DNA from 3 places in the Mesorhizobium sp. M0317 genome. Region 3 is predicted to be linked to each of the others. Evidence: riboswitches for the same ligand, from Rfam matches in the RefSeq annotation. Region 3 holds a riboswitch; each other region holds the start of a gene.
What was found. Region 3 has a riboswitch for thiamine pyrophosphate ahead of NKI88_RS11950 (YkoF family thiamine/hydroxymethylpyrimidine-binding protein). Riboswitches for the same ligand answer to the same signal wherever they lie in the genome.
Positions count from the first base shown of each region.

Region 1: it holds a riboswitch for thiamine pyrophosphate, as region 3 does, so the genes downstream of both, thiC (phosphomethylpyrimidine synthase ThiC) here and NKI88_RS11950 (YkoF family thiamine/hydroxymethylpyrimidine-binding protein) in region 3, are expected to answer to the same signal.
Region 2: it holds a riboswitch for thiamine pyrophosphate, as region 3 does, so the genes downstream of both, thiB (thiamine ABC transporter substrate binding subunit) here and NKI88_RS11950 (YkoF family thiamine/hydroxymethylpyrimidine-binding protein) in region 3, are expected to answer to the same signal.

Region 1 covers NZ_JAMYRV010000054.1:34,137-43,739, reverse strand. The annotation lists gene thiO (glycine oxidase ThiO) at 1-731, opposite strand, end outside; gene thiC (phosphomethylpyrimidine synthase ThiC) at 728-2,563, opposite strand; TPP riboswitch at 2,667-2,783, opposite strand; gene pmtA (phospholipid N-methyltransferase PmtA) at 2,966-3,562, opposite strand; gene NKI88_RS27875 (DUF309 domain-containing protein) at 3,736-4,260, shown strand; gene NKI88_RS27870 (MFS transporter) at 4,469-6,124, opposite strand; gene NKI88_RS27865 (hypothetical protein) at 6,461-6,733, shown strand; gene NKI88_RS27860 (NAD-dependent succinate-semialdehyde dehydrogenase) at 6,950-8,425, opposite strand; gene NKI88_RS27855 (hypothetical protein) at 8,780-8,980, opposite strand; gene nadC (carboxylating nicotinate-nucleotide diphosphorylase) at 9,032-9,603, opposite strand, start outside.
Region 2 covers NZ_JAMYRV010000053.1:2,355-11,957, forward strand. The annotation lists gene NKI88_RS27475 (ABC-F family ATP-binding cassette domain-containing protein) at 1-698, opposite strand, end outside; gene NKI88_RS27480 (thiamine diphosphokinase) at 700-1,359, opposite strand; TPP riboswitch at 1,522-1,636, shown strand; gene thiB (thiamine ABC transporter substrate binding subunit) at 1,680-2,687, shown strand; gene thiP (thiamine/thiamine pyrophosphate ABC transporter permease) at 2,937-4,544, shown strand; gene thiQ (thiamine ABC transporter ATP-binding protein) at 4,541-5,305, shown strand; gene NKI88_RS27500 (M48 family metalloprotease) at 5,636-7,042, shown strand; gene NKI88_RS27505 (RNA polymerase factor sigma-32) at 7,139-7,996, opposite strand; gene NKI88_RS27510 (amino acid ABC transporter substrate-binding protein) at 8,394-9,167, shown strand; gene NKI88_RS27515 (amino acid ABC transporter permease) at 9,305-9,603, shown strand, end outside.
Region 3 covers NZ_JAMYRV010000012.1:108,627-118,229, reverse strand. The annotation lists gene NKI88_RS12005 (hypothetical protein) at 1-95, shown strand, start outside; gene NKI88_RS12000 (heme-copper oxidase family protein) at 250-657, shown strand; gene NKI88_RS11995 (hypothetical protein) at 916-1,137, shown strand; gene NKI88_RS11985 (hypothetical protein) at 1,535-1,864, opposite strand; gene NKI88_RS11980 (hypothetical protein) at 2,025-2,327, shown strand; gene NKI88_RS11975 (DUF1236 domain-containing protein) at 2,670-2,999, shown strand; gene NKI88_RS11970 (hypothetical protein) at 3,098-3,313, shown strand; gene NKI88_RS11965 (DUF2934 domain-containing protein) at 3,406-3,645, shown strand; gene NKI88_RS11960 (hypothetical protein) at 3,802-4,053, opposite strand; partial or broken gene NKI88_RS11955 (GSU2403 family nucleotidyltransferase fold protein) at 4,319-4,708, opposite strand; TPP riboswitch at 4,919-5,031, shown strand; gene NKI88_RS11950 (YkoF family thiamine/hydroxymethylpyrimidine-binding protein) at 5,022-5,630, shown strand; gene NKI88_RS11945 (ABC transporter permease) at 5,886-6,728, shown strand; gene NKI88_RS11940 (ABC transporter ATP-binding protein) at 6,725-7,507, shown strand; gene NKI88_RS11935 (ABC transporter substrate-binding protein) at 7,504-8,511, shown strand; gene NKI88_RS11930 (LexA family transcriptional regulator) at 8,684-9,346, opposite strand.

The sequences.
Region 1 (9,603 bases), on a different contig from region 3:
GAGCGCGCCGTGACCGGTCCGCCGGACTGGCTTTCAATCATCGTCGCACCAATCATGAAACAGTGGTCGGTGCGCGGCACTGCATAGAGTGGAAAGCGCGGATGCAGCAGCCTGACGGGGCGCGACAGCGAGATATCAGGGATACGCAGGGTGAGCATTTCGCCGCGAACGCCACGCAACCTGCTATCGGCGGCTGCCATTCCCGTGCAATCGATCTGACGATCGAAACCAAAAACATGCTGGGCGTCGGCGCCGAAGTGGAATTCAACACCCATGGCCGCGAGCTTGTCATGAAGTGCTGCCATCGCCTGGCGCGGATCAAGATGGCCCTCAGCGGGGAAGAGCAATCCGCGGCGGTAGCGGCCGGCTAAGTCGGGCTCCAGCAAGGCAATTTCATCTTCCTCGACACGCCGATAGCCCGTCGTGCGGCTGGCGAACCGGTCGAGCTCGCCCGCATCGCGCGGCGCGGCCAAGACCAGCGTTCCCCGTCGTGCTACCAAGCCTGGCGTTGCGGCGTCCCACCAGTCGGCGGCGTCGCGTCCGAGATCCAGCACCGGCTGCTCGGCGCTTTCACGCTCGCACCACGGCGCCAGCATGCCACCGGCGAACCACGACGCATTGCCCCCAAGGGCAGGCCTTGTCTCGGCAACGGTAACCGCCGCGCCGCGTGCGGCGAATTCGAAGGCGGCGGTGAGGCCGGCAACGCCGGCCCCTTTGACCAAGACCTTCATGATGGCTCACGTGGCGGAGGTATGAGCGGTGCGCCGGTCTCGTCCGCCGGCAGGTAGAGATCGCCGCCCTCGCGGTATTTCGCCGCCATCGCCGCCATGCCCTCTTTCTGTGCCTCGGCGCGGATGTCGTGAGAGATACGCATGGAGCAGAATTTCGGTCCGCACATCGAGCAGAAATGCGCCACCTTGTGCGCCTCCTTGGGCAAGGTCTGGTCGTGAAAGGACCGCGCGGTTTCCGGGTCGAGCGACAGATTGAACTGGTCCTCCCAGCGGAACTCGAAGCGCGCGCGGGAAAGGGCATCATCCCTGACTTTCGCTGCCGGATGGCCCTTCGCCAGGTCGGCGGCGTGGGCGGCTATCTTGTATGTGATCACGCCGACCTTGACGTCGCTGCGATCGGGAAGGCCGAGATGCTCCTTGGGCGTGACGTAGCAGAGCATGGCGGTGCCGAACCAGCCGATCATCGCGGCGCCAATGCCTGAGGTGATGTGGTCGTAGCCCGGCGCGATGTCGGTCGTCAGCGGTCCAAGCGTATAGAACGGCGCCTCGCCGCAGACAGCGAGCTGCTTGTCCATGTTCTGCTTGATCTTGTGCATCGGCACGTGGCCGGGGCCCTCGATCATCACCTGGCAATCCTTCGCCCAGGCGATCTGCGTCAGCTCGCCAAGCGTTTCCAGCTCGGCGAACTGCGCCGCGTCGTTGGCATCGGCGATCGAGCCCGGACGAAGGCCGTCGCCGAGCGAGAAAGAGACGTCGTAGGCTCTGGCGATGTCGCAGATCTCGGCGAAATGCTCGTAGAGGAAGCTCTCCCGGTGATGGTGCAGGCACCATTTGGCCATGATCGAGCCGCCGCGCGAGACGATGCCCGTGACCCGGTCAACGGTCAGCGGGATGTAATGCAGCCGCACGCCGGCGTGGATGGTGAAATAGTCGACGCCCTGTTCGGCCTGTTCGATCAGCGTGTCGCGGTAGACCTCCCAGGTCAGATTCTCGGCAATGCCGCCGACCTTTTCGAGCGCCTGATAGAGCGGCACCGTGCCGATCGGCACCGGCGCATTACGCACGATCCATTCGCGGATGTTGTGGATGTTGCGGCCGGTCGAGAGGTCCATCACCGTGTCGGCGCCCCAGCGGATGGCCCAGACCATCTTTTCCACTTCCTCGGCCATCGACGAGGTGACCGCCGAGTTGCCAATATTGGCGTTGATCTTCACCAGGAAATTACGGCCGATGATCATCGGCTCACTCTCGGGATGATTGATATTGGCGGGAATGATCGCCCGTCCGCGAGCCACCTCGTCGCGCACGAATTCCGGCGTCACGAAGTCTGGAATCGCCGCGCCGAAGGCTTCGCCGTCGCGCTCAAGCTGGCCGCGCAGCATCTCGCGGCCAAGATTCTCGCGGATGGCGACGAACTCCATTTCAGGCGTGATGATGCCGGCGCGCGCATAGGCAATCTGGGTCACTGCCTTACCGGCCTTAGCTCTGAGCGGCCGGTTGCGTATGGGAAATTCCGGTGTCAGGCGCTCGCCAGTGGCAAATCCATTGTCTTCCGGCTGGACATGACGGCCGTCATAGGCTTCGACATCGCCGCGTGCCGTAATCCATTCATGGCGAAGCCGGGCCAGGCCTTTTTCGATACTGGTTTCGACAGTCGGGTCGGTATAGGGGCCGGACGGATCGTAGACGGTGATGGGCGGCTCGCCGGCCGTCGGGTGGACGGAGATTTCGCGCATCGGCACCTTGATGTGCGGATGGAGGACGCCAGACTTGTGGATTTTCCGTGAGGCAGCCAGCGGCCCTGTCGACACGGCGGGGGTGAGGGCATTCATCTTGAGGCTCCTTTGCTCATGCATTGGAGACCCAGTTCTGTGCCGGAAGGATGAAAAGACGCTTCTGTGGACCTGCCGAAACAGGACCTCGGGCGTGAACTCCCGCAGAGCGCTTGCACCGTCCCTACGCCAGTATGAACTGGATCAGGTTCAACGGGTCACTGCGCCGCGAAAGCCAGCAGTATCTCAGCCCCTTGCCGGGACTCCCCTGGTGAATGCCTCAGGTTGAACGGGCCGGCGCGGCTTTGTCAAGCGCATTTGGCCCGGCCACTGTCAAATCAACCAGGACCGCGTCGTCTTCTTGGCAATCTGGCATCTGCCCCTGCTCTGTTCCACATCCTATTTGGGTGCAAGGCCACCACTCAGCGGAACCCTCAGAGAAGGAAAACCGTCCAGATTTGGCTAGACTGCTCGACGATAAGTCCAGAGCTGTGCCGGCGGTATGTTGCGGACGACGAAGTCATAGTGGGAAACCACGTAACGGTCTGGCATCTTGATCACCGGCGACAGAGGTCCGTATGTGATCTGAATCACGGGCCGGCCGGCAGGAATACGGGCAAGCAGATCCTCAACCAGCGCGACACGCTGTTGCATTGGAAAGCTCAACAGCGGGACTGCACTTATAACACAATCGAACTGTTCACCTTTGCGCTCACCCAGCGCTTCGTCCAGCGCAAATGCGTCGCCCAATCTGAAGTCCACATTCGGGAAGCGTTGCACCAGGCCGTCGTAGAAAATCCTGGAATATTCGACTGAAACCAGCTGGCGCGGCTTGATTCCCCTGGCCAGGATCGCCTTTGTGATGACACCGGTTCCCGCGCCAAGCTCCAGAATCGGCAATCCTGACCGTGGGTTCACCACGCTTGCCATCCGGCGTGCCGCATAAACCGAAGTGGGAATAAGGGCTCCCACGCCCTTCTTGTCCTTCTGCCAGCCTTTGAAGAATTGGACTTCTTCCTCAAACCTTTTGCCGAGCCGCTCCTTCAGTCGCAAAATCATACCTTCTCCTTGCGTCAGCCGCTTACCCAACGTCATCATTTGGCAAAGCGCGTTTTGGCCAATCTCGGCACCCTTTACAAGCCCGTTAAGACTGCTTGCGTGTCACGAGGCGGTCAGCATGAATTGCCCCTTAACGCACTTTCATGTTTGGTGGGTCTATGTTTCGCCCTCGCTTGCTGCCCGAAAAAAGTTTCCCGAGCTATGCGTATCTGCCCGGCAAATATCCGCATCCGGTGCGCGATCCCTTGGGCCACAGTTACCGATCAGATCCGGTGACCGTCGCCGTTGGCGAAGCGCTCGGCTCAGATGTGTTTCGATGGGGAATCGACCTTTTCAATCACGGCTACTACTGGGAAGCCCATGAAGCCTGGGAGCCTCTCTGGCAGGCTGCGAAACTGAGCGCTCAGCACCGCATGTTCTTCAAGGGACTGATCCTGTTAGCGGCGGCCGGGGTGAAGATCCGCGAGGGCAAGCGGGTCGCAGCGGCGCGCCATGCGACAAGAGCTGCATGGCTTTTTCGTCAGGTGGTGAGAGTGCCGGGCGGCCTGTTTGAGGAAGCGCTCGGGATGACACCCGCCGCGCTCGCTGCACATGCCCAAGCGGTCGTAGCTTACCCGGTTGTTCCGCGGGAGCCAAAGCCTGCCCAGCCTGAGCCCGTGTTTGATTTCATACTCGCACCAGTATCGGAGAGCGTTTGACCGGCAATTCAGTGGTCCAAGCTAACTTTGTCAGCAGGAAACGGGCCTTTGAAAACCGCTCACCACCCGCATGCGTCACAAACAATAAGAGTGCAGTAATGTTTTATAGGCAACTCGCGGCCGCTTCGATGTCGATGGTCTTGAAGGTCGGGGGCTGACCGGTCGCGCTGGTAGCCAATCGATCGATGACAGAGATGCCGGCCAGGCTTCAATGACGGGGATGGCGAAAAGCTGAGTGCTCGGGCTTGCGGGCCGAGCTTGTCGGCCGCTCGATGGAAAGTGTCATTTGAGGTGGGGTCTCGGCCGCGTGCAGCTGAAAGACACGCTCGTCCAGTTCCTTGTCTACTTCCGTCAGACGATGATTGAGGCGAAGGTAGTCCGTCCAGGTCGGCGTGCGGAACGTTTCTGTCCAATGCATAGGCTTCTGCAGGTTCCGCTGGAGCGTCCAGTTCCGAGCACCGACGCGGCTGTGTACATGACGCCGCTGCCGCATGAGGTCGAGGAAGGCCTCGAGATTTCTCTCGGCTATCAGATATTCGATCTTGACCACGATCGGGCCGCTCCTCGGCTTCAAGTTGAGAGAGACAGCTGGGGCATCGAATTCCTCCAAGGGATCGGGCTCGGAGTCGCGGCGCTCTCGAAGCGGAAAGAGAACGCCGGCTGCAGCGACGATCAACAGGGCTCCAGCGGAGCCCTCCAGCGCCCAGGTCAACGAATGGTTTTCGGCCACCGTGCCCCACACCCAGCTGCCGAGCGCTATGCCGCCGTCTATCAAAGCATAGTAGATCGAGATGGTGCGCCCCACGACCCAGCGCGGGCTCGCCAGCTGCACGCTCACACCAACCCCGGACCAGGCGGTCACCCAGCCGGCGCCGCCCAAGGCAAGTGCAATTGCCGCCACGGCAATCGAAGATGTCAGTGCCAGGGAGAGAGAACACGCCGCACAGGCCACGCAGGAGAGCCTCATCAGCCGCTCCTGCGACAAGCTCCGTCTGAACAGGCTGTTGGAGAGGCCAGCCAAGACGGCACCGGTCCCGAAGCCGGCCATGAGCGCGCCATAGGCAAGCGGGCCTCCTCCCAGCTGGTCGCGGACAACCACCGGCAGCAGCGCGAGTATGGCGATGCTCGCCAGGCCAAAGAGGGTTCCGCGCGCGATCGCTGCCTTGATCTCCGATGACATCGCCGTGAAGCGCAGCCCGTCATAAATTGCCGTCCTCATCGACTCGCGGGGAAGAGGGGAAGAACGAACCTTCCACTTGCAGCGCCATATGGTGGCCAGAGGGACCAAGTAGGTGAGCGTAGTCACGGCGAAAGCCGTCATAAGCCCAAACGAGGCAACCACAATGCCGCCGAGCGCCGGGCCAACAGTCCGGACGGTGTTGAAGCCAACAGAAAGCAGGGTGACGGCAGCGGGAACATCGCGTCGATCCACGATATCGCCAACCGACGCTTGCCAGGCCGGATCATTGAGAGCACCGCCGCTTGCGATCAAGAAGCTGAAGCCGAGGATCATCCACGGACTGACAAAGCCCAGCGCCACGGACGCGGTCAGCATCGCGGACGCAATCACCATAAGGCACCGACCGGCGAACATGACCCGGCGCCGGCTGAAATTGTCGGCGAGAGCTCCGGCAAAAACGGACAGGACGAAAGCGGGCAGGTTCGATGAAGCCTGCACCAGCGCAACCATCAGATCGGAAGTCGAGATCGTTGCCATCAGCCAGCTGATGGCGACAGTCTGCATCAACCAGCCGAGGCTTGAAACCTGCGTGGCGAGCCAGATCGAGCGAAAGGTGGGCTGCAGAAGTGGCCCAAAGGTCGTTGGTGCAGCCAAATCTTCGTTTGATCCAGCCACCCTGCTCATTTTGCGAACCTTTGCTTTCCGTTATTGTCGCTTCCCATGTAATCTAGGCTGAACCGTGGCGGCGGGAAGAATAGAGAGGAACTGTTTGCCTCCGACGAGTGCAGCACAGTTTTCCTCGGCATTGAGGGTCGCGGCACGCGGGCGTGGGCCGGCTCACTCGCCTTCGAAGATGTCTTGTTAAGGTCGGATTCACTTGTCGCTTAACGCACCAGGCTTCATCAACGCGCACTTTGCCGAGCGATGCCTTTTCGCGAAACGCGACCCTGTTCTTTGTTGAAGACTCATTCAACAGCGGCGTTCGATGCGCTGCGTGTGGCTTAGGGAGAGTGAGGACGCTTGCAGATCTTCGACAGGATCGATTCACTGATAGGCGCAGACGATTGCCGGGCCGCGATCGAAGAGGCGCGCGCCTTGCTACTTCGATTCGAACAAAGGTCTGATGCGCTCACGCATGCGATAGACGACTTTCTGCTCGACCTGATAACGCTGGCTTTCATTGTTGAATGTTACGGACGCGGCTTTGAACTTTTGGCGCGAACGCTGGCTCGTAGAAGACTGGCAAAGGTCAGGCTTTTGTCGGAAGAGGTCTATTCCGCCAGAGAGAAATGACGCCCAAAGCTTGTTGCTAACCGGCTATCGCGCCGCGTTCCGCCACAGTGACGAAGGCAATTGACGACGTTCGACCACCAAAAAATAGGCGGAAAACCGGGGCCCTTTATGAGGCAGACTCGGTGTGGATTGTTCCGCGAATCTGAAAACTACGGGTCCATTCCGTGGCGTCCGGCCGTCCGCTGGCCTTCATCGCGGCAATCGCCGCCGGCCGCCTCAGATGCCGCCCATGCAGAGGTACTTCATTTCAAGATAGTCTTCGAGGCCGTGGCGGGAACCTTCCCGCCCGATGCCGGACTGTTTTATCCCACCGAAGGGCGCGGCTTCTGAGGACATTCGTCCTGTGTTGATCCCCACCATGCCGTATTCCAGCGCCTCGGCCACACGCCAGACACGCTTCAGGTTTGAAGCATAGAAATACGCGGCGAGGCCGTATATCGTATCGTTGGCCTCACGCACGGCCTGATCAGCATCCTCGAAGCGAATGATCGGCGCCAAGGGTCCGAAGGTCTCTTCTTGCGCCACGATCATTTCCCTTGAGACGTTGCTGAGGATCGTCGGCTGGAAAAAGTTGCCATCGCTGCCGATCCGGCCGCCGCCACATCGGATCGCGCCACCTTTGGCCAAGGCATCGGCAATGTGAAGTTCGATCTTGGCCAGTGCATGCCCGTCGATCAGCGGACCGATGGCGACACCTGGATCGAAGCCGTCGCCGACCCGAAGCTCACGGACACGCTCCACGAATTTGGCGACGAATTCGTCATGGACGCCCGACTGGACGTAAAGCCGGTTGGCGGAAACGCAGGTCTGGCCGGCATTGCGAAACTTGGCCTGGATCGCACCGTCGACGGCAGCATCGACGTCGGCATCATCAAAGACAATGAAAGGCGCATTGCCACCCAACTCTAGACCGACTTTCTTTATCTGGTCCGAGCACTGGCGCATGAGCAACCGGCCGACTTCGGTGGAGCCCGTGAAACTGATCTTGCGGACCTTGGCGTTCGAGCAGAGTTCGCGGCCGACCGTATCGCCTTCGGAGGCGTAGATGAGGTTGACGACGCCTTCGGGAAAGCCGGCAAGATGGGCCAGAGCAAACATTGCACCTGCCACGAGGGGCGTCTGTTCAGCAGGTTTGAGCACAATAGTGCAGCCGGCGGCGAGAGCCGGCGAGATCTTGCGCGCAACCATTGAGGCCGGGAAGTTCCAGGGCGTAATCGTACCAACAACGCCGATCGGCTGTTTGATAACCAGCATGCGACGGTCTGCAGAGGGCGCCGAGATCGTCTCGCCGTAGATGCGGTTGGCCTCTTCGGCGTACCATTGCAGATACGCGGCCGCATGCGCCACCTCAGACTTCGCTTCGGCTATCGGCTTGCCCATTTCCGCAGTGAGAATCGCTGCAAGATCGTCGGTGTGGTCGACGATCAGTTGGTGCCAACGCCAGAGGATGTCGCTGCGCTCGCGCGCGGTCAGTGCGGCCCATTCAGGTTGCGCCACATAAGCTTTGTCAATCGCCGCGCGCGTCTCCTCGACACCCATGTCGGGCAGTTCCGCCAGCACTTCGCCGGTCGAAGGATTTAGTACCTCGAAGGTCCGCTCACTTACCAGCATGCCAAGAGCCGGCACCCGGTCAATGGCTCCGAACAGCTCGCGCGTTTTTAGGTGGCGAAGCATTGGCTTGTACAAGGGCAACGCGAATCCTCCTCGATGCAATTGGCGTGTCACACGACTTTTTTGGATTATCCGCTGGCCTATGGTTTCGCATAGGGCCTCAGTGAGGGGCCACTAGACCCACTCGAATCCACTCAACCGAAACTGATGTCAGTTGTGCGAAACAGTCCGACCATTTCTCGAAACAAGGAGATCGGATCCATGTCGTTGCTCGCGCACTGGAGGGCAAAGTGTGATCCTGCCGCGCTGTCAGATATTCCAACTGGTTTTTGCAGTCCAACCGCCCGTGAACGCTGGAGCACTGCGCGTCTTTTTTGCGGAAATAGAAGTGCCGAGGTCAGATTTAAAGCTGCCGCAGCGCTCAGTTCAGCAGGGCTATCCCTGATCTATGGCCTTGCTTTGATGGTGAGAGCGCTCTTTGCGGACCATGTCGTACGACTCGATATACGCCATCTCCAGAAGGTATCCTAGGAACTGCAGCCTGTGAGACCCCGCGATCTGATTCAGCTCGCTGAGCATTGCGCTGATGAAGGCAAGCGCCTTGGCCAGGTCGGATTTCAGTCCCTTGTCGATCATCGTACGTCTCCCCCCCGGCATAGATTGCTCCTGAAATTGAGCACGCTCTCATCAGTTTAGATGTTTTTGGATGCATGCTTCGACCGGCACATCCATGCCGATGTCGAGGATGGGCGCGCTATGCGTAACCCAGCCAACAGAAATGAGATCGACTCCCGTTGCCGCGATGGCTGGCGCCGTTGCCGGCGTTATGCGCCCCGAGGCCTCGGTGGTCGCGCGGCCGTCGACCATTGCGACCGCCCGGGTGAGTTGCCTAACGGACATATTGTCCAGCAGGATGGCGTCGACCCCGGCGCCTAGCGCGATTTCCAATTGGTCCAGGGTGTCGACCTCAACTTCGACCTTGACCATATGCCCAACGGCAGCGCGCGCGCGTTCAATGGCCGTGCGGATGTCGCCGGCAATGGCGATGTGATTGTCCTTGATGAGCACCGCATCATCGAGCCCGAAGCGGTGGTTGGCGCCGCCGCCAGCGCGGACAGCGTATTTTTCCAGCGCGCGCAGGCCGGGCGTTGTCTTTCGCGTGCACACGATCCTTGCTTTCTGTCCGCGCACCGCTTCGACGATCTCGGCCGTTGCCGTCGCAATGCCGCTGAGATGGCAGAGAAAATTGAGTGCAGTGC
Region 2 (9,603 bases), on a different contig from region 3:
AGCCAATGCTCCTCGCGCACGATCTGGCGGCCGAGCTTGTGCTGTTCGCGCTCTTCCTCTTCCAGCACAAGGTCGCGCCATTCCTCGAAATGGCCAAAGCCCTTGTCGAGGCGGCGGGTCTGGCCACGGTCGAGCCAGACGGTGGCGCGCGAGACGCGTTCGAGGAAGCGACGGTCGTGCGAGATGACGATCAGCGCCGAAGACGTCCGGACAAGCTCTTCTTCCAGCCATTCGATGACCGACAAATCGAGATGGTTCGTCGGCTCATCAAGCAGCAGAATATCGGGTTCGGGCGCCATGACGCGGGCAAGTGCTGCGCGGCGCGCCTCGCCGCCGGAGAGATCGTTGGGGTTCTCCGTGCCGGCGAGGCCGAGATGCTCCATCAGATATGTGGCGCGGTAGGGATCGTCGGCAGGCCCAAGCCCGGCCTCGACATAGGCGCGCACATTGGCAAAGCCGTCCATGTCGGGCATTTGCGGGAGATAGCGCACCGTTGCCGAAGGCTGGCGGAAGACCTCGCCGTCTTGCGGCTCGATCAGACCAGCAGCAATCTTCAGGAGCGTCGACTTGCCGGAGCCGTTGCGGCCGACGAGCGCGATCTTGTCACCGGCGGACGCCGTCAGTTCGGCGCCATCGAGCAGCGGCGTGCCGCCAAAGGTCAGTCTTATGCCGTCGAGGTTGAGAAGGGGCGGGGCCATGTCAGCTTTCAGGCAAGGGGTAGGGGTGGGCGAGCAGCAGCGCGCGGCCATGGCCGAGCGCTATTTCGAGGCCTCCCCCGGTCGTGTTGGACTTGACCTCGTTCGAGATGGTCAGCGACGAGCCGAACACGACCTCGACATGGTCGAGCGGCCACTTCGCGCCGGACACGGTGAGGCCCGAAAGATCGGAAAAGCCGAGCACCGAAAACAGCGTTCCGTCGGCATAGTCGAAGCCGGCCTTGCCAGGCAGCAGAGGGGCGCCTTCCTGCGCTCCGCTGGTCAACAGCACTTTTGTCCCGGCCTCGGCCAGCCGCAGGCTGAGCGCCAGATGGAGGAAGGCGTGGTCGGCGCGCTTGCCGCCGAAAGCGCCGGCCAGCACCAGGCTGGTGGCGCCGCGTTCCAATGCCGCCGCGATCGCCAGTTCGCCATCGGTCTTGTCCTTTTCGGGAGGAAACACCTCCCGCGGCACGGCGGCGAGATCGGCAGGCAGGTCCGCCGGCACGGAATCGAAATCGCCGACCCACAGCTCCGGCATCAGGCCGAGCAGGCGGGCATGATCGATGCCGGCGTCGGCGGCGATGACGCGCGTGCCCGCGACCTGGCGGTCGAGCCGCGGCGTGCGGACGAGATCGCCGCCAAGCAGGATGGTGAATGTGCTCATATCCGCTGGCCCTTACCAGCCCCGCCGACGAAACGGAAGGCCGATCGGCACCGTCACTCTTTGTTGGAGCATGATCTTTTTCCGGAAACGGATTCCACTTTCCGGGATCATGCTCGGGCAAACTTCCACTTGCGTGGCACCTTGGCCGGGCCTATGTGTCGAAACGCTCTAACGGGGTGCCGGACGCGATCTTCGCGGACCGGCTGAGAGGCAGTCTCGCCAACCCGCTGAACCTGATCCGGTTTGTACCGGCGGAGGGATTAGACGCTTCGGACAGCCCGACGCCTCAATTCCTTTCAACACGAATGAAGGAGGCGCCGATGCGCATGTTTTTGTCCCGTCTTGTCCCAGCGCTGGGGCTTGCTGTTTCGCTACTGGCAAGCTCTGCGTCCGCGCAGGAAAAACTCACGATCTATACCTATGAGAGTTTCACTGCCGACTGGGGTCCGGGCCCCCAGGTGAAGAAGGAATTCGAGGCCGAGTGCGGCTGCAGCGTCGACTTCGTCTCGGTGGCCGACGGCGTCGCGCTGCTCAACCGCGTCAAGCTCGAAGGTGCCTCGACCAAGGCCGATATCGTGCTTGGTCTCGACACCAACCTCACCGCGGAAGCCAAGGCTTCCGGCCTGTTTGTCCCACATGGCGCGGTGGCTGAAAACAACGTGCCGGGCGGCTGGAGCGACGACACTTTCGTGCCCTATGATTATGGTTATTTCGCCGTCGTCTACGACACCGAAAAGCTGAAGAGCCCACCGAAGAGCCTGAAGGAACTGGTCGAGGGCGATGCCGCCGACAAGATCGTCATCCAGGATCCGAGGACGTCGACGCCGGGCCTCGGCCTGCTGCTGTGGGTCAAGTCGGTCTATGGCGACAAGGCGCCGGAAGCCTGGGCGAAACTCAAGGGCAAAGTGCTGACGGTGACGCCGGGCTGGAGCGAGGCCTACGGCCTGTTCACCAAGGGCGAGGCGCCGATGGTGCTTTCCTATACGACGTCGCCGGCCTACCACATGGTGGCCGAGAACACCGGGCGCTACCAGGCGGCCTCGTTCGAGGAAGGCGAGTATCTGCAAATCGAGGTCGCCGGCATCACCACCACGGGCGCGAAGAATCCGCTGGCGGCGAAGTTCCTGGCCTTCATGACCGGGCCGAAATTCCAGGATGTCATTCCGGAGACCAACTGGATGTTCCCGGCCGGGAAAACCGACAAGCCGCTCAATCCGGCTTTTGATAGGCTGGTCAAGCCGGCGAAGACCTTGCTGTTCAGCCCGGAAGAGGTCGCGGCAAATCGCAAGGCCTGGGTGGATGAATGGCTGGCGGTGATGAGCAAGTAGGAATTCAGGATGGCGCTTGAACACCCCCCTCTGGCGTGCCGGCCATCTCCCCCGCAAGGGGGGAGATCAAGCGCTCAGAAGCTTTCGTCAACCTCCAACGCGGCGAGGATGGGGCGGGGAGCGAAGCTGCTAATCTCCCCCCTTGCGGGGGGCATGTCCGGCAGGACAGAGGGGGGTGGGCGGGAACTCGACCTCCATGAAATATTTCCGTCAGCAGCCAACATGCGATGTAGGGTTGGATAACACGAAATGCGTGCGCACTATCCCTCTGACCCCCGCATCACGGCCGGCATTGTCGCGCTTGCGGCAATCGCGCTGCTGATCGGTGGCGCCTTCGCCGGCCTTATCCGCGAAGGCGCGCACGACCTTTCCGGCGCCGCGTCCGCCTTTGACCTCTATCTCCTGCGCGTTGTCCGCTTCACGCTCTGGCAGGCTGCGCTCTCGACTCTGCTTTCCGCCGTACCGGCGCTCTTCGTCGCCCGGTCGCTGTCGCGGCATCCGCGCTTCTTCGGACGCGGCTTCATCCTGCAGCTGTTCACTGTGCCCCTTGCCTTGCCGGCAATTGTCGGAGCGCTGGGCATACTGGCGCTCTATGGCCGCGCCGGTTATTTCGCCGCGATCGGTGGCCAGAGCTGGCCCGACATCTATGGGCTGCCGGGCATCCTCGTCGCCCACGTCTTCTTCAACCTGCCGCTGGCCACCCGGCTGTTCCTCGAAGCGCTGGGCACGGTGCCGGCCGATCAATGGCGGCTGGCGAGCCAGCTCGGCATGGGAGCGAGGCCAGCCTTCCGGCTGATCGAGTGGCCGGTGCTGCGCGCCGCGCTGCCGGGCATCGCGGGGCTTGTCTTCATGCTTTGCATCACCTCCTTCACCATCGTCCTGATCCTCGGCGGCGGGCCGGCGGCGACGACGCTGGAAGTCGCCATCTATCAGGCACTGCGTTTCGACTTCGATCCGGCGCGAGCGGTGACGCTGACCGTGCTGCAGATCGCGCTGACTTTTGCCGTCATGCTGGCGCTGACGCGGCTTGGCGCCAATATGACCGGCGACGCCAATTTGCCTGTCGCGCCGCGCCGCTATCACTTGGTCGGCAAAGCAGAAACAGCGTTCAACGCCGTCCTGATCGTGCTCGCCTTGCTGTTCGTCGCCGGACCGATGGCGGCCACCGTTGCCTCCGGCCTCGGCGCCGATCTCGGCCGGCTGGCGGGCGAGAGTGCCGTGCGTCAGGCGACCCTGACCAGCGCCGGTCTCGCCCTCTCGGCGGCGCTACTTTCGGTGGCGCTGTCGCTGTCGCTGATCATGGCTCGGCGGGCACTGTCGCTGCGCCGCCGGTCCAGTGCCCGTTCATTGCTCGAACATGCCACCGACACCGGCGCCGGCTTCGTCCTCGTCGTGCCGCCCATTGTCATCGGCGCCGGCTGGTTTCTCCTGCTGCGCGCGGTCAGCGATGTCTTTGCCATCGCGCCGGTCATGGTCGTCACCGTCAATGCGGTGATGGCGATGCCCTTTGCCATCCGCGCGATGCGCCCGGCCTATGATGCGGCGAGCGAGCGCCACGAAAAGCTGTGCGCGCAGCTCGGGATTGCGGGCTGGAACCGGCTGCTTCTGGTCGACTGGCCGTCGCTCCGGCGGCCGCTGGCCACCGGCTTTGCCTTCGCCATGGCGCTGTCGCTCGGCGATCTCGGCGTCATCGCGCTGTTCGGCAGCGATTCGGTGCAGACCTTGCCCTATCTCCTGCTGGCGCGCATGGGCAGCTATCGCACGGCCGATGCTGCCGGGCTGGCTTTGCTGCTCGGGGCGGTCTGCCTTGCGTTGGTGGTCGCGGCAGACTGGCTGGGACGGGGAGAGAGATCGTGACGTCCGCTGTGGAGAAAAGCACGACCGTCCGGCTGGACAAGGTCTCGTTCAGCTATGGCGGAACGTCATTCCTGTTCGATGTCGAATTCGACACATCGAAGATCACCGCCATCATGGGGGCAAGTGGTTCGGGCAAATCGACCTTGCTCAATCTGGTGGCTGGTTTCGAGACGCCGCAGTCCGGTCGTGTGCTGATCGGCGGCGCCGATTTCGGCGTCGAGCCGCCTTCGGTGCGGCCGGTGTCGATGGTGTTCCAGGAAAACAATCTGTTTGCTCATCTCTCGGTGGAGAAGAATGTCGGGCTCGGCCGCTCGCCATCGCTCAACCTGACCGAGGCCGATCGCGCCGCGATCGCCGAGGCGCTTGACCGCGTCGGCCTGGCCGGCAAGGAAAAGCGCCTGCCGCGCGAACTCTCCGGCGGCGAAAGGCAGCGCGTGGCGCTCGCCCGCGTTCTGGTGCGCGACCGGCCGGTGCTGCTGCTCGACGAGCCGTTCGCTTCGCTCGGGCCAGCACTGCGCGACGACATGCTCGACCTGGTGGCCGGCGTTCATGCCGAGCGGGCGATGACGGTGCTGTTCGTCACGCATCAGCCGGAAGACGCTCGCCGTATCGGCGAGCAGATGGTTTTTCTGGACAATGGCAGGGTTGCCGCGACGGGACCTGCCGCCGATTTTTTCGACGGCACTGGCCCTGAAGCGTTTCGGCGCTATATCGGCGCAAGTTCGGGCGGATCACGCGATATTGCCCGGAAGCGGACATAATTTACGACCAAACCGGCTACAGGTGATGTGGCGCTTGCTTGCCATGGTCCAGTCGATGTGGCTAGGTCCGCTTAGTACTGGTCCGGCACGAGCCGTGATTTGCCCCTACAGCGCCGCACCCGGCCGGATGCGTAAACGCTGTAGGTTTTTTGATGTGTGCAGGATTGCCAACGAAAACCGATTTTTCGCTGGCGCGGACCCCGGTCCAAATCATGCGCCGAGAGCTGAAGGAACGCCGTGCTGCCGACCGGCACTGACACTTTGAAACGCAGACCGCTGGTGCGCTTCCTCGCGCTGGCCGGCCTTGCCGTGGCGCTGGCCAGCTGCCAGATGTTCACGCCTCCCGAAGTGCAGGAATCCGGCTTCCAGCCTTCCGACAAGCCGATCACGGTCGACAATGTCGCCGCCAACAGCAAGCTTGCCGAACTGGCGAAGGCGCAACATCCGCGCATCCTTGCCACCTATGGCGGCGAATATTCCGATCCCAAGCTCGAGCGCATGGTGGCCAAGGTTGTCGGCAGCCTGACCGTGGTGTCGGCCAATCCGACCCAGACCTATCGCATCACCATCCTCAATTCGCCCAACGTCAACGCTTTCGCGCTGCCGGGCGGCTATCTCTACGTCACCCGCGGCCTGCTGGCGCTGGCCAATGATTCGGCCGAACTCGCCGCCGTCATCGCGCATGAGATGGGCCACGTCACCGCCAATCACGGCTTGCAGCGCCAGCAGCTCGAGGCCGAGGAAGGCCTGGCGACCAAGGTGGTCTCCGATGTGCTGGGCGACAGCCCGACCGCCAAGCAGGCATTGATCCGCGGCAAGCTGAGGCTGGCGCAGTTCTCGCGCAACCAGGAGCTGGAGGCAGACGCGATCGGCATCAAGTCGATCGGCGAGGCGGGTTACGATCCCTATGCCGCCGGTCGTTTCCTGCAGTCGATGTCGGCCTATACCGATTTCCGCTCGATCAGCGGCGCCACCGACGCCAGCCTCGACTTCCTGGCCACGCACCCCAACACGCCGCAGCGAATTGATCTGGCGCAGCGCCACGCCCGCCAGTTCGGCGCGCCGGGCATCGGCACCCGCGACCGCGATTCCTTCCTGGCCGGGATAGACGGCCTGCTCTATGGCGACACGCCGGAAGAGGGCTATGTGCGCGGCCAGACCTTCCTGCATCCGGGCCTCGGCGTTTCGTTCACGGTGCCCGACGGCTTCATCATCGACAATTCGGCGGCGGCAGTGACGGCGACCGGTCCCGGCGACATGGCGATCCGCTTCGACGGTGTGTCGATCGACAAGGATCGTGCGCTGACCGACTACATCAGAAGCGGCTGGGTGGCCGGTCTCGACGAGACCAGTGTGCGCCAGGAGACGATCGACGGCAACCAGGCGGCGACCGCGCACGCCGGCGCCGATGGCTGGCAGTTCGACATTGCGGTGATCCGCGCCGGCGGTCAGGTCTACCGGCTTTTGACAGCGGCCCCCTCGGCCAGCACGACACTCGATCCGGTGGCACGCTCGGTCAGCGGTTCGTTCCGCGTGCTCAGCCCCGCCGAGAAAGCGGCACTGAAGCCGCTGCATATCCGCGTCGTCACGGTACAGGCCGGGCAGACGATGGGCACACTTTCGGCGCAGATGGTCGGCGTCGACCGCAAGCTCGATCTGTTCCGCGTGCTCAACGCGATGTCGCCGGGCGCCTCGGTTTCGGCCGGCGACAAGGTCAAGATCGTCACGGACAGATAGCGCCGGTCTTCGTCAGAAACCCCAGCCTTCGTAGTGCTTTTTTCTGAGATAACTTTTCTGAGATAACTCGGGGCGGTACCCCTGTTCCTGGCAATCTCACGCTGCCATGAATTCGGGGTTCTGCTTGACCAGCGCGAGCTTGAGCTTTTCCATGGCGCGGGCCTCGATCTGGCGGACACGCTCCTTGGAAATGCCGAGCGTCTCGCCGAGCGCCTCAAGCGTCGCACCTTCGTCGGTCAGCCGACGCTCCTCGATGATCCTGAGTTCGCGGGCATTGAGCGCGCGGAGCGCCGTCTTCAGCCACATCAGGCGCCGTTCGACGTCGATGGTGTCGCCGGCGACCTCGTCAGGCAATGGATCGTCCGAAATCAGGAAGTCCATCCGCTCGGTGGTACCGGCCTCATCGGCGAGGGGTGCGTTGAGCGAAGAGTCAGGTGCTGAAAGCCTGGAATCCATCTTCTCGACATCGGCCTCGGAGACGCCGAGGGCTACCGAGACTTCGCGGTAGAGCGTGGCGTTAGAGATCGGCTCGGCGCCGTTGGCAAGACGGGCGCGCAGGCGCCGCAGGTTGAAGAACAGCGCCTTTTGCGCCGAAGAGGTGCCGCCGCGAACGATCGACCAGTTGCGCAGGATGTAGTCCTGCATCGAAGCGCGGATCCACCATGTCGCATAGGTCGAGAAGCGCACCTCGCGCTCCGGCTCGAAACGCGCGGCTGCTTCCAGCAGCCCGACATGGCCCTCCTGGACCAGATCGCCGAGCGGCAGGCCGTAATGTCGGAATTTCGAAGCCATGGAGATGACCAGCCGCATATGGGCGACGGTAATCTGATGCAGCGCCTGCTGATCCTGGTCTTCCTTCCAGCGCAAGGCGAGAACATGTTCCTCATCGCGCTCGAGGTAAGGGGCTTTCATTGCCGTGCGGACCATGGTCCGTCCTGCCGTGTCTTCGATCATGCCGCGCTCCTGCTCCCGGACATTTTCGGACGGCCTGGCGGCCGTTATCTCTGTTTGACGCAATTCCGAGGGAAACCGCTTTCCCACTTTCCTGGAATTGCTTCGGGCCTAGCGCAGCCAAGGGTTCTTGAAATGGAAACGCGGCGCCCTACAACAAGCCATGAACGTGCCACACCGGGGATTGGTTCCGCCGCCGATGGCGGTTGTTTTGTGCGGTCCGACAGGGCGCATCGACACCGCAGATCGGGATTATTGGCACCGATCCGAGCTGCTTTGAGAATCTGATTTCTGGATCGTCGTTTTTTTGAAATCTGGTTCCTTATTTTGCTGCGCTGTATCTGTCAGTTTCCGGCTCTCACAAGCGCCGGACACCGGCCAAGGACGGGATCACACAGAAATGAAATGGCTCAAGTCGCTCATCGTCGCCGGAACGCTTCAGGTTCTGGCTGTTACATCAGGCCATGCCGGCGCCAATCTTGACCAGATCAAGCAGGCCGGCACCCTCAAAGTCGGCACCGAAGGCACCTATGCGCCCTTCACCTATCATGATGCTTCCGGCGCGCTGGTCGGCTTCGACGTCGAGATCGCCAAGGCGATCGGCGACAAGCTCGGCGTCAAGGTCGAGTTCCTCGAAGGCAAATGGGACGGGCTGATCGCCGGCCTCGACGCCAACCGCTACGACGCCGTGATCAACGAGGTCGGCATCACCGACGCGCGCAAGGCCAAGTACGATTTCTCCGATCCTTACATCGCCTCCAAGGCCGTGCTGATCGTGCGCGGCGACAACACCGACATCAAGACCTTCGCCGACCTCAAGGGCAAGAAGTCGGCACAGTCGTTGACATCGAATTTCGGCAAGCTCGCCGAGACCAACGGCGCCGAACTCGTCGGCACCGACGGCTTCGACCAGTCGATCCAGCTGCTGCTCACCGGCCGCGCCGACGCCACCATCAATGACAGCCTGTCTTTCCTCGACTTCAAGAAGCACAAGCCGGACGCCAATGTGAAGATCGCCGCGCAGGAAGAGAACGCCGACTATTCCGGCGTCATCGTGCGCAAGGGTGATCCGGAGCTGGTCGCGGCGATCAACAAGGCGCTGGCCGACATCAAGGCCGACGGCACCTACAAGAGGATCGCCGATACGTATTTCGGCCAGGATGTCTCGCAGTAAAGACCATCTCCCGGCGGTTTGCCGGCAATGACCAATAGCGGCGGGCCGTCTTTGACGGCTCGCCGTTTTTCGCATGATATGAGAAGCACACAATCGCACTGCCGTCACCGCGGCGGTCTGTGAAGGAGGAGCCGTTCGTGCCGCACTGGCTACACCTGATGCTGGACTCGTTGCCGACACTGCTGTGGGCGGCGTTGATCTTCACCGTACCGCTGACATTGCTATCGTTCGCACTCGGCCTGTTCGTCGGCCTGGTTGTCGCCCTGGTGCGGCTGTTCGGTCCCAAGCCTCTGGTTGCCGTGGTCCGCTTCTATGTCTGGATCTTTCGCGGCACGCCGCTTCTGGTGCAGCTGTTCCTGATCTTTTACGGCCTGCCTTCGGTCGGCATATTGCTGGATGCTTTTCCGGCGGCGCTGATTGGCTTCACCCTCAACAT
Region 3 (9,603 bases):
CGGTGGCCAACGCGCTGTCGGCAGTGGCGCTGGGGCGCGGCTGCGCGGTGGTGTTCGACGAGCGAGCGGGCGCCGACATCTTGCTGACGCCGTAGCGCGGCGGCGCCGGGTTGTGGCAGCCAGAAAAGTCGAACAGCGTGCAAAAAGCTGTGCAGGCATGGCCCCATAACCGGGGCGTGGAAAAGTTCTGCGCGTGGGTGTATTCTCCAGGTCGCAAGCGGTCGCAGACCGCATAGGGGGAGAAATGACATGCCGAGGGTTTCAGAACTCTTTTTCAAAACTGCCATCTTGTTCCTGATGTTGGGGATTGCGGCCGGCCTGCAGATGGCGATCTCGGGTGACCACGCCGCTTTTCCGGCGCACGCGCATATCAATCTGCTCGGTTGGGTGACGAGCGCCATCTTCGGCGGCTACTACGCGCTCAATCCGCAAAAGGCGGCGCGTCGCATCGCCATGATCCACTACGGGCTCTACACACTCGGCCTGGTGATCATGCTGCCGGCGCTGTATGTGATGCTGCAGGGAAACCCGGCGCTTGAACCGATCGTTGCCGGCGGCTCGCTCATCGTCGCCGCTGCCGTTCTGGTTTTTGCTTTCGTGGTGTTTTCGCCCGAAACGGCGCGCTCGGTGTCCGGCGTGGTGCCGGCTTCTCGCTGACTGTTCGCGCAGCGATCAAGTCCGACCCGCGTTCGCGACCCGCGACGCGGGTTGGCCAGCCCGATGGACAGCCGCTGGTTTGCGGTGTCTACCGCCGCGTGGGCGACCATAACTGAGCCCCACACGTATTATTTCGTGACTATTTGGCGCCGGAACCTTCCCAGATATCGCGCGTTGCGGCGACTGTATTCGCGCTGCCTTATATATAGGCAGCCTTGAGTACGTCCACAGCATGGGTTGGGGGAGGAGCAGGACACCATGTCGAACAGAGAAATCGGAACGTCGGCCTCGCTGGGCCGACGCATCGCCGATCTGAAAGCCAGGATGCGAGACGCCAGCGTTACTGAACACGAGATGCAGACCTTCCAGAAGGTCGCAGCCATCATGGGAGGTGTCGAAGGCTCCCTACGCCTCGACGCCGACGACCTGATCGCGGCGTCCTTCGTCACCGAGGCGCTCGGCGATCCCGGGTCGAATTGAAGCCATGCGCCCGTCGGCACTAAGTGCCGGCGGTCGATGGGCCGTTACGCCGGTCGTCTGCGATACTGGAGCGTGTGCGCACCGCCTGCGGCGGACAATCTCTTGCGCACTTTGAAGATTTCAGGCGAGCGGCCTCAACGGCGCTTGGAACATTGGACTTCGCGTTCGTGCTCTCGGCTGCCTCGCGGCTGCCGAAGGTGTGTCGCCGTCGCCGTCCAGTCCTTGACCACAAGGGCTAAATTTAACCAAACCGCCAAGGCGCCTTAAACGAAGGATCCGGCCAGCCGGATCCTTCGAAATATCGCGATGCTCCGGCATCGCCTTCAGCTCATACTTGGTCCAACTGGTGACGGCGTGGACGTCCCGGGAAACCTCTCGAAAGTCCGCGGTCGCTGCCTTACACGTCGTCGAACGGGCCGCCGCGCCTCGCCAGGTCGTGACCAATGGCGGCTTCCTCGGCGTCGTCGGGCAAGGCATCGTCACTGTCCTGGTAGGGGTTGTCGTCATCCTCCTCGGGCAGTTCGCCTTCCTTCTCGACTCCGGTGGTGTCCGGCAGGCTTTCCTCATCTGCTCCGTCGGGCAGGACCGTTGCGCCACGCAGCGCATCCCAATCCTGCCGGCGCGGCGTCGGCGCTTCCACCTCGTCATTGGCGATCCTGTCGCGGGCATCGTTTTTGCTCGGTGGCGCCTCGACCTCGTCATTGGGTTTTCTGTTTCGTTCTTCCATGATTGCCTCCTCCGGGCGGCTTTGCGTCGAGAAGGTGGAACTCACTTCCGGCTGTCAGGTTCCGGCAACCACTCCATCTCCGTGGAACCAATTGCCGCCAGTCTGCTTTGCCAAGGACTAGTCTGCTTTGCCAAGGTGATGAATCCAGAGGAGCTGGACCATGAAGACTTTCCCCCTCATCCCATGCGTGCTGCTCTTGGCGCTGGTCGACCCGGCGGCCGCGCAGGACAATAGCGACCAGCACGGCCCTGCCGCGCCTTGCCAGGCGCAGCCTCAGGACGATGGTCAGAAGCCGCCGGCCGCCAATGGCGGTGGCGAATCGTCCAGCACGCTCGGTCCCTGCGGCGGCGTGCTGCAGCCGCCGCCCAGTGGTGACCAGGGTATGACGCAGCCGCCGCCGGATCAGGGCAAGACGCCGGTGATCAAGCCTGGCGAGGTGCCTGCGCAGCCGCCGAAGCAATGACCTTTGCTTGAAACTTCACGGCGTGGCACGAAGGCGGTCGGTTCCGGTCTTGGCCGGGCGCGACGCGGTCACCGGATCAATGCCGGCGCCGGCCGCGATCGCCACCGGAATTGGAGCCGTGCATCGTCCATGTCGAAGGTCTCCTGAGGGATTGTGCTTCAATGCGAATCTTGCGGGTGCGGGTTCTGCTGGCATGACCGGAAGCCGATCAATTTAGTCTCCGCTTGCGGAACAAGACCGTACCGGCTGCGTTTGCCTCCAGGAGCCCGCCACCTCGATCTGCGCTGTTTTCGCCTCATGCGGGAACACGGCGGAGCTCGCCAACAACGACAGGAGACGAAGATGAAAACCATCCTTATTCCCGCCGTCGCCGGGCTCGCCATGATCGCTGGTATCGGCATTGCCGCCGCCGACGAGGTCATCGTCACGCAGCCGGCACAGCAGCAGGTGATCATCACCCCGGAACAGCGCACGGTCGTGCACCAATACGTAAAGAAACATCCGCTTGCCTCGGTCAATCTGCTCGGCGTCGAATTGAATGTCGGCACTGCCTTGCCTGACACTGTCGAGCTGCAGGAGGTTCCCGACGTTCAGTACAGATACGCCGTCGTCGACAACCATACCGTGTTGGTCGACCCCAGCACGCGTAGGATTGTCGAGGTGGTCGAGTAACGCTCGACAACCTAACCATTCATCGGTGATACGGCCCTGTCGTTCTTCCCAAAAGGGCGGCAGGGCCGAATGACGAACATGATGAAAGGAGAATTGCCATGTTGCCGCATGTCGAGACCCCGAACTCCGCCAATGTTGCGGCGTGTTGCGACAAGTTGCTGGCCGAGCGCAACACGGCGCTGTTATCGATGAAGGAAGCGATCGCGCTCCTGCGGGAGCGCACCGGCACCGATCGTTCGGATGCCGACCTCGCCGGGCTGATCGTCAAGAAAGCGGCGCTGCTCGGCGTTGCGGTGATTTCCGACCCGCGCTGAGATGTCTCGTCACTCAAGACGCCGGTCGAATTTTCGGCTAATGTTTTCGTGGAATCTGGACCAACCGACCGGACCCAACCACGGAGGCTTAAGTGACGGACGACAAACAGGACCGCATTCGCCAGCGCGCGCACGAGATCTGGGAAAAGGCCGGCCGGCCTGAAGGCGCGCATCAGGAACACTGGGAGCAGGCCACGGCTGAAGTCGATGGCGCGGTCGCCAAGCCCAAAAAGGCGGCGAAGAAAGCTGACGCCAAGCCCGCCAAGGCAGCCGCCAAGCCAAAGGCGGCGAAGCCTGCCGCCGCAAAGTCCGGCAAAGCCAAATCGAAATAAGGCCAGAAATAAGGCCAGTCGAAATAAAGCAAGGCCGGAATTCGCTGGCCGGGGCCATCCTTGGCGCCCGCCGTTCAGGCGCGCCCGAGCCTCTCAACCTGACGAATTGCGCCTGCGACGGGCAGCGCAATTCCTTGTGTTTGGCGACAGGCGCCCTCATGCCTCCCAGGCATAACTCGACAGCGCAAAGCGAATGCCGGCAGCTGTCATGGCCAGTTCGCATTCGGTGATCTGGCGCAGGTGGCGCAGATAGCGCGTCACGGTCTGTGGCAGCCAGCCGGCGCAGGCCTCGACATAGGCGCGGCTGTGAACAAGGGTGCCGGTCGACAGCCTCTCGTCCTTCTCGGCAACGACTTTCAGATATTGGCGGATGAAGCGGATGTCGTCGGCGATGTCTTGGCTGGCCATTCGCCAAGCCCCGGCGAGGCGTTCGCACTGATCGAATGACAAGGGCAACAAAGGGGGCGGCAATAAAGGCGGCGGCAACAAAGGCGGCGGCAACGACGGGGGTGACAGCAAAGGCCGAGAGAGATCGGCGAAGGCAACATGGTTCGCTGTGCTCAAGGACATTCCTCTCTGCGAAAAGAGATATCGTACTTTATGTACGAATAAGCGTCAAGCCAATTTCGTACGGTTGGGACGATGGACATGAATATAGCAGCGGTCGCTTCAGCTAATCCCGCATCGTGAATCCTTCAGGAGTCGCACCAATTTCGCGGAGGGATTTCCCCAGGATGGTGTGACTGTTTTCCCTCGTGGCGGCGTCGAACAGGTTCAAGCCGCCCCGGATCGTCTCGCGCCAGTTTTCGCCCTTGTCCCACGCTTCCATGAAGGCGAAGGCAAGGTCGTCCTGGCGACGCGTGGCTTCGAGCGCTTGGGTCAGCAGGCGCGCTTGATGGAGATCCTTCTCCCGCTTGGCGCCAGCGCTCGGCCCGCGTCGCGAGGCGACGATCAGCTTGTGGATGGCGTAGCGCTGGGGCGAGGGGACCAGCACAGGCAAGCCCGAGCGATGCAGGAGCACAGTCCGGATGGGGTCGCGGATAAGGAAATCCAGAAACCGTAAGGGCTGCGCGGAGTCTCTGCCATTTTCTTATAATTACGTTTATCAGCTTGAATTTCAACGCAGTTATAAGAAGTTCGTGGAAACGTTATAACGCAACGAACTGACGAGTCGTCTGTTAACGCCCGGGCGCCCGGCACGTCTGGCCCAAAACACTTTCCCGCAGTGCCTCAACAAACGGCTTCCCCAATGCCGCGAACGGTGCTTTAACCCGCCCATCCACAGGGGTGCTCCGTATCGTCGGGGCTGAGATGAGGGCGGCAAGCCTTCGGACCCTAAAGCTGATCTGGATAATACCAGCGGAGCGAGGCGGGCGATGTTTTCAGGCGCACAGATTTCCCTTTATCCCATGACCGACGATTTCGTCGGCGTCATCCTCGGCGCGCTCGGCGCGCTCGATCCGTGGCGCGACCGGCTGCGGATCGAAACCGATGACATCTCGACCCTTACGGTCGGGCCGCCCGAGGTGCTGTTTCCCGCCATGCGCGACCTGTTCGTCGCGGCGGCCAGAAGCGGCAAGCACTGCGTGCTTTCGGCGGCGGTCTCGCGCGGCTGTCCGGGCGAGCCCGACGATCCGATCTGCCGCTCCGACGAGACCGGCGGCCCCGCCATTCCGCTGGACGAGCGCAAGATCGCCGCGATCCGCGCTGTCCAGGCCACGCCGTCGACCGGCCAGCCGGTGGCGGCGCAGTTCTCGCTCTACGTTATGGGCACGGGCGACCATATGGACGAGATCTACGGCTGCATCGATTTCCTGAAACAGTCCGGCGTCTTTGAGCGCTCAAAGAACTTCTGCACCAAATTGCGTGGCGATGCCGGTGCCGTGTTTGCCACGCTCAACGAGGCCTTCTGCCGCTTCGGCCCCGGCGCCGGCCACGTCACCCTCGACATCACGATCTCGGCGAACAGCCCGAGCGCCGTCTGAGCCGCGGCTCAAGCGTCGTTCCTTGAGGATATTGCCGTGGCTGGTTTATCTGACCTATTGCGTGGAGGAGATGCCTCTGACCCCTCAGCACAGAGAGGAGGGGAGCCATTGGCGATTGGCGAAGACCGCGATGCCCACGAATCTCCCCCCTCGAGCAGGAGATGGCCGGCAGGCCAGAGGGGGTCCCAGCGCGTGGAGCGCCGACGTCCTTTTCGCATCGGCAAGGCGTGGGCGCTCTATGCGAGACGACCCCCTCTGTCGCCTTCGGCGACATCTCCCCCTCGAGGGGGGAGATTAGCCGCAGCCATCGCCAAGACCATCCCCGCCGCCTGCGCCTCCGCCCTGCTCCTCGCGGCGTGGGAGCTCTACGCCCGCTATGGTGGCGCTGCGCCCACCATGCTGCCGGCGCCGTCGCGCGTGCTGCAGCAGGCCTGGGAGCATCGCGCTGCCCTTGCCGACAACACGCTGCCCACCATCCGCGCCACATCAGCCGGCTTCGCCTGCTCGTTGGTCGCTGCCTTCGTGCTTTCGGCGCTGGTCGATTTCTTGGCCCCGCTGCGCCGCGCGCTGTTTCCGCTGCTGATTGTCAGCCAGACCTTGCCGCTGGTCGCGATTGCGCCGATCATCGTGCTGTGGTTCGGCTTCGGGCTGATGCCAAAAATCTTGCTTGTGGCGCTCGTTACCTTCTTCCCGATGATGGTGGCGCTGGTCGAGGGTTTTGCCGCGACCAGCAAGGCGATTTCGCAGATGCTCGCCACCATGGGGGCAGGGCGCTGGCGCATCTTCTGGCTGGCGCGCCTGCCTTCGGCGCTGCCCTATTTCTTCGCCGGGCTGCGCATCTCCATCACCTACGCCGTCTTCGGCGCGATCTTCGCCGAATATGCGGGGGCGGCGAAGGGGCTGGGCATCTACATGCTCAATGCCAAGAACAACTTTCGGCCCGATCTGGTGCTCGCCGCGGTCGCCGTCAGCGCCGCGCTCACGCTTGTCTTGTTCGCCATTGCGGTGCTCGTCCAGCGCTTCGCCATGCCTTGGGAGAATGCAGGGAGCGAAAGCCGCGACGGCAAGGTTGAAGCTGCAGAAGAGAACCGTCAATGACGCGGCTCGAACTCCGGGACATCAGGAAGAACTTCGGCGCGCTTGAGGTGCTCGCCGGCATTTCGCTTCATGTCGCGGCCGGCGAGTTCGTCTCCATCCTCGGCCCTTCCGGCGCCGGCAAGTCGACGCTGTTCCAGTTGCTGACCGGCGCGCTGAATGGCGAGGGCGACATGCGCTTCGACGGCGCGCCATTGCAGGGCAGCCCCTTCGCCTTCATGCCGCAGCGCGACGCGCTGATGCCGTGGCGGCGCGTCATCGACAATGTGACGCTGGGGCTGGAAGTGCAGGGTCTTGGCCGCAAGGCGGCGCGCGAACGCGTCGCGCCGTTGTTCGCTGAGTTCGGCCTTGCCGGTTTCGAGCGCGCCTGGCCGGCCGAGCTTTCCGGCGGCATGCGCCAGCGCGCCGCCCTTTTGCGCACCGTGGTGCAGCAGCGCGACATGCTGCTGCTCGACGAGCCCTTTGGCGCGCTGGATGCACTGACCCGCGCGGGTATGCAGCGCTGGCTGGAAGGCATGTGGCAGCGCCAACGCTGGACGGCGCTGCTGATCACCCATGACGTGCGCGAAGCCGTCTACCTCTCCGATCGCATCTATCTGATGTCGGCGCGGCCGGCCAGCATCATCGGCGAGATTGCCGTGCCGCTGCCGCGCCCGCGCACCACCGGCAGCGATGCCGCGCGCCAGGCCGCCGCGCTCGAAGCCGACATCCTCGACACGCTGCTCAATCCCGGGACTGACCGGCCCTCGTTCCCGCAGACCGCTCAAAGGAGTTTTTCATGACCGAATTCACACGCCGGCAGGCTTTGCTGCTGACGCTGGCTGCCGGACTGCCGCTTGCCTCTCGCGCTCATGCGGCTACGCAAAAAATCACCGTCGCGCTCGACTGGACGGTCAACACCAACCATGTCGGCCTGTTCGTTGCCCGCGACAAAGGGTTCTACCACGAGGTCGGGCTCGATGTTGAGATCCTGCCCTATGGCGATACCGGCGCCGGCACGCTGGTCGCCAACCGCATCGCCGATTTCGGCATTGCCGGCGTCGGCCTGTTTACCCAGCGGGCTGCCGGCGCCGATCTCAAGGCGGTCTACGCCGTGGTCCAGCAGGAGACCGGCCGGTTGGTCTTCAACGCGGATCGCGGCGAGATCAAGAGTCCCAGGAATCTCGACGGTCTGACCTATGGCGGCTTCGGCAGCGCCTGGGAAAACACGCTGATCTCGACCATCATCCGCCACGATGGCGGCAAGGGCGTTTTCGAGACGGTGACATTAGGCACCTCGGCCTATGAGGCGCTGGCCAACGGCTCGGTCGACTTCACGCTGGAGGTCTCGACCTGGGAAGGCGTCGCTGCCGAGTTGAAAGGCGTCAGGCAGCGCGGCTTCCGCTACGCCGACTACGGCGTGCCCGACGAGCACACCACCTTGATCGCCTCCAGCAATGCATATACCCAGGCAAACCCGAAGGCCGCATCGGCCTTCGTCGAGGCAACGCGGCGCGGCTACCAATTTGCCTGCGATCACCCGCAGGAAGCCGGCGATCTGCTGATGGCTTCCAACAAGGACGCGCTGACCGACCCGGCGCTGATCCACGCTTCGCTGAAAATGCTGGTCGACGGACACTTCTTGCGCAGCCAGGACGGCGTCATCGGCACCATCGCCAGGGCCAAGATCGAGGCGATCGGAACCTACCTCTTCAGGGCCGGCATATTGCTCGATGGCGATGGCAAGGTTCTGAAGGAGAAGCCGGATTTTGGAGCGTATTTCACGAACGAGTTTTTGGGCGCGTAATCTCCCCCCTCGAGGGGGAGATGTCGCCGAAGGCGACAGAGGGGGTCGGTACGTCCTGACGCGACTTCCTATCGCGGACAGAGGACGTCAGCGCCTTACGCGCGGCGACCCCCTCTGGCCTGCCGGCCATCTCCCCCTCGAGGCGGGAGATTGCGCCTCACCGCCTTCTCCCTCACATATCGATCATCGAGCGCTTCACCCGACCGATGATGGTGATGGCGCCTTCCAGCGCCGGCGGCGGGATGTCCATGTAGGAGGCCGGCTGGAAGGGCGGGTTCTCGTTGGGGCGGTAGCGCTTGTAGGTGGCCTGGCCGCTTTCGTCCGAAATGACGTAGCAGCCATTGGTCACCAGCCGCTTGTCCCTGAGGTTGACGAAGATGATCGAATCCGGTGGCGAGATCTTGTTCATCGACGGGCCGTCGACGCGTAGCGCAATCCATTGGCCCTGCTCCAGATCGGTGGTGGGGATGGTCGGATAGTCGCTGAGATTGACCACCATGTCCTGGCTGCCGAGTTCGCCGGCGCTGATCCATGAGACAATGGGCACGTCGACGGTGGCCAGCGACGGCATCGGGATCTGCCGGCCCGACTCGTCAAAGCCGAAATGGCCACCCGAAAGGCTGCCGCCGTCGCCGTTGAACAAGAGCCAGCCGGGATCGACGCCGAACAGGCGGCCGTATTTCTCCGCCGCCTTGCGCGACAGCGGCCGGTTACCGTTCTCGTGACTGATCAGCGTGTTCTTGTTGATGTCGCGCAATGCCCGCGCAGCGTCGCTCGGCGAGGCATAGCCCGCCTCCGCCCGCGCCTGCTGCAATCTGTGCCTCGGTTCCTGCATCGTACAAATTGCCTGAAATTTATCGTCCAATATGTACGATTTCGCTTGCGTACGTTTCGTACATATCGTACGCTTAGCGCATGATCGAACAAATCGCAAGCGTTTCCGCAGACATCCTCAGCTTTCTCCCATCGTCCGGGCTGTCCTCCTCCCCGGTCCGGACGCAAACCGGGGCTTCTGCCCCGGATCCGGTCGAACCGTCGTCCCCCCGATCGACCGGAACGGCCGGAGCCGCTCCTCTCCCGGCTCCGGCCACC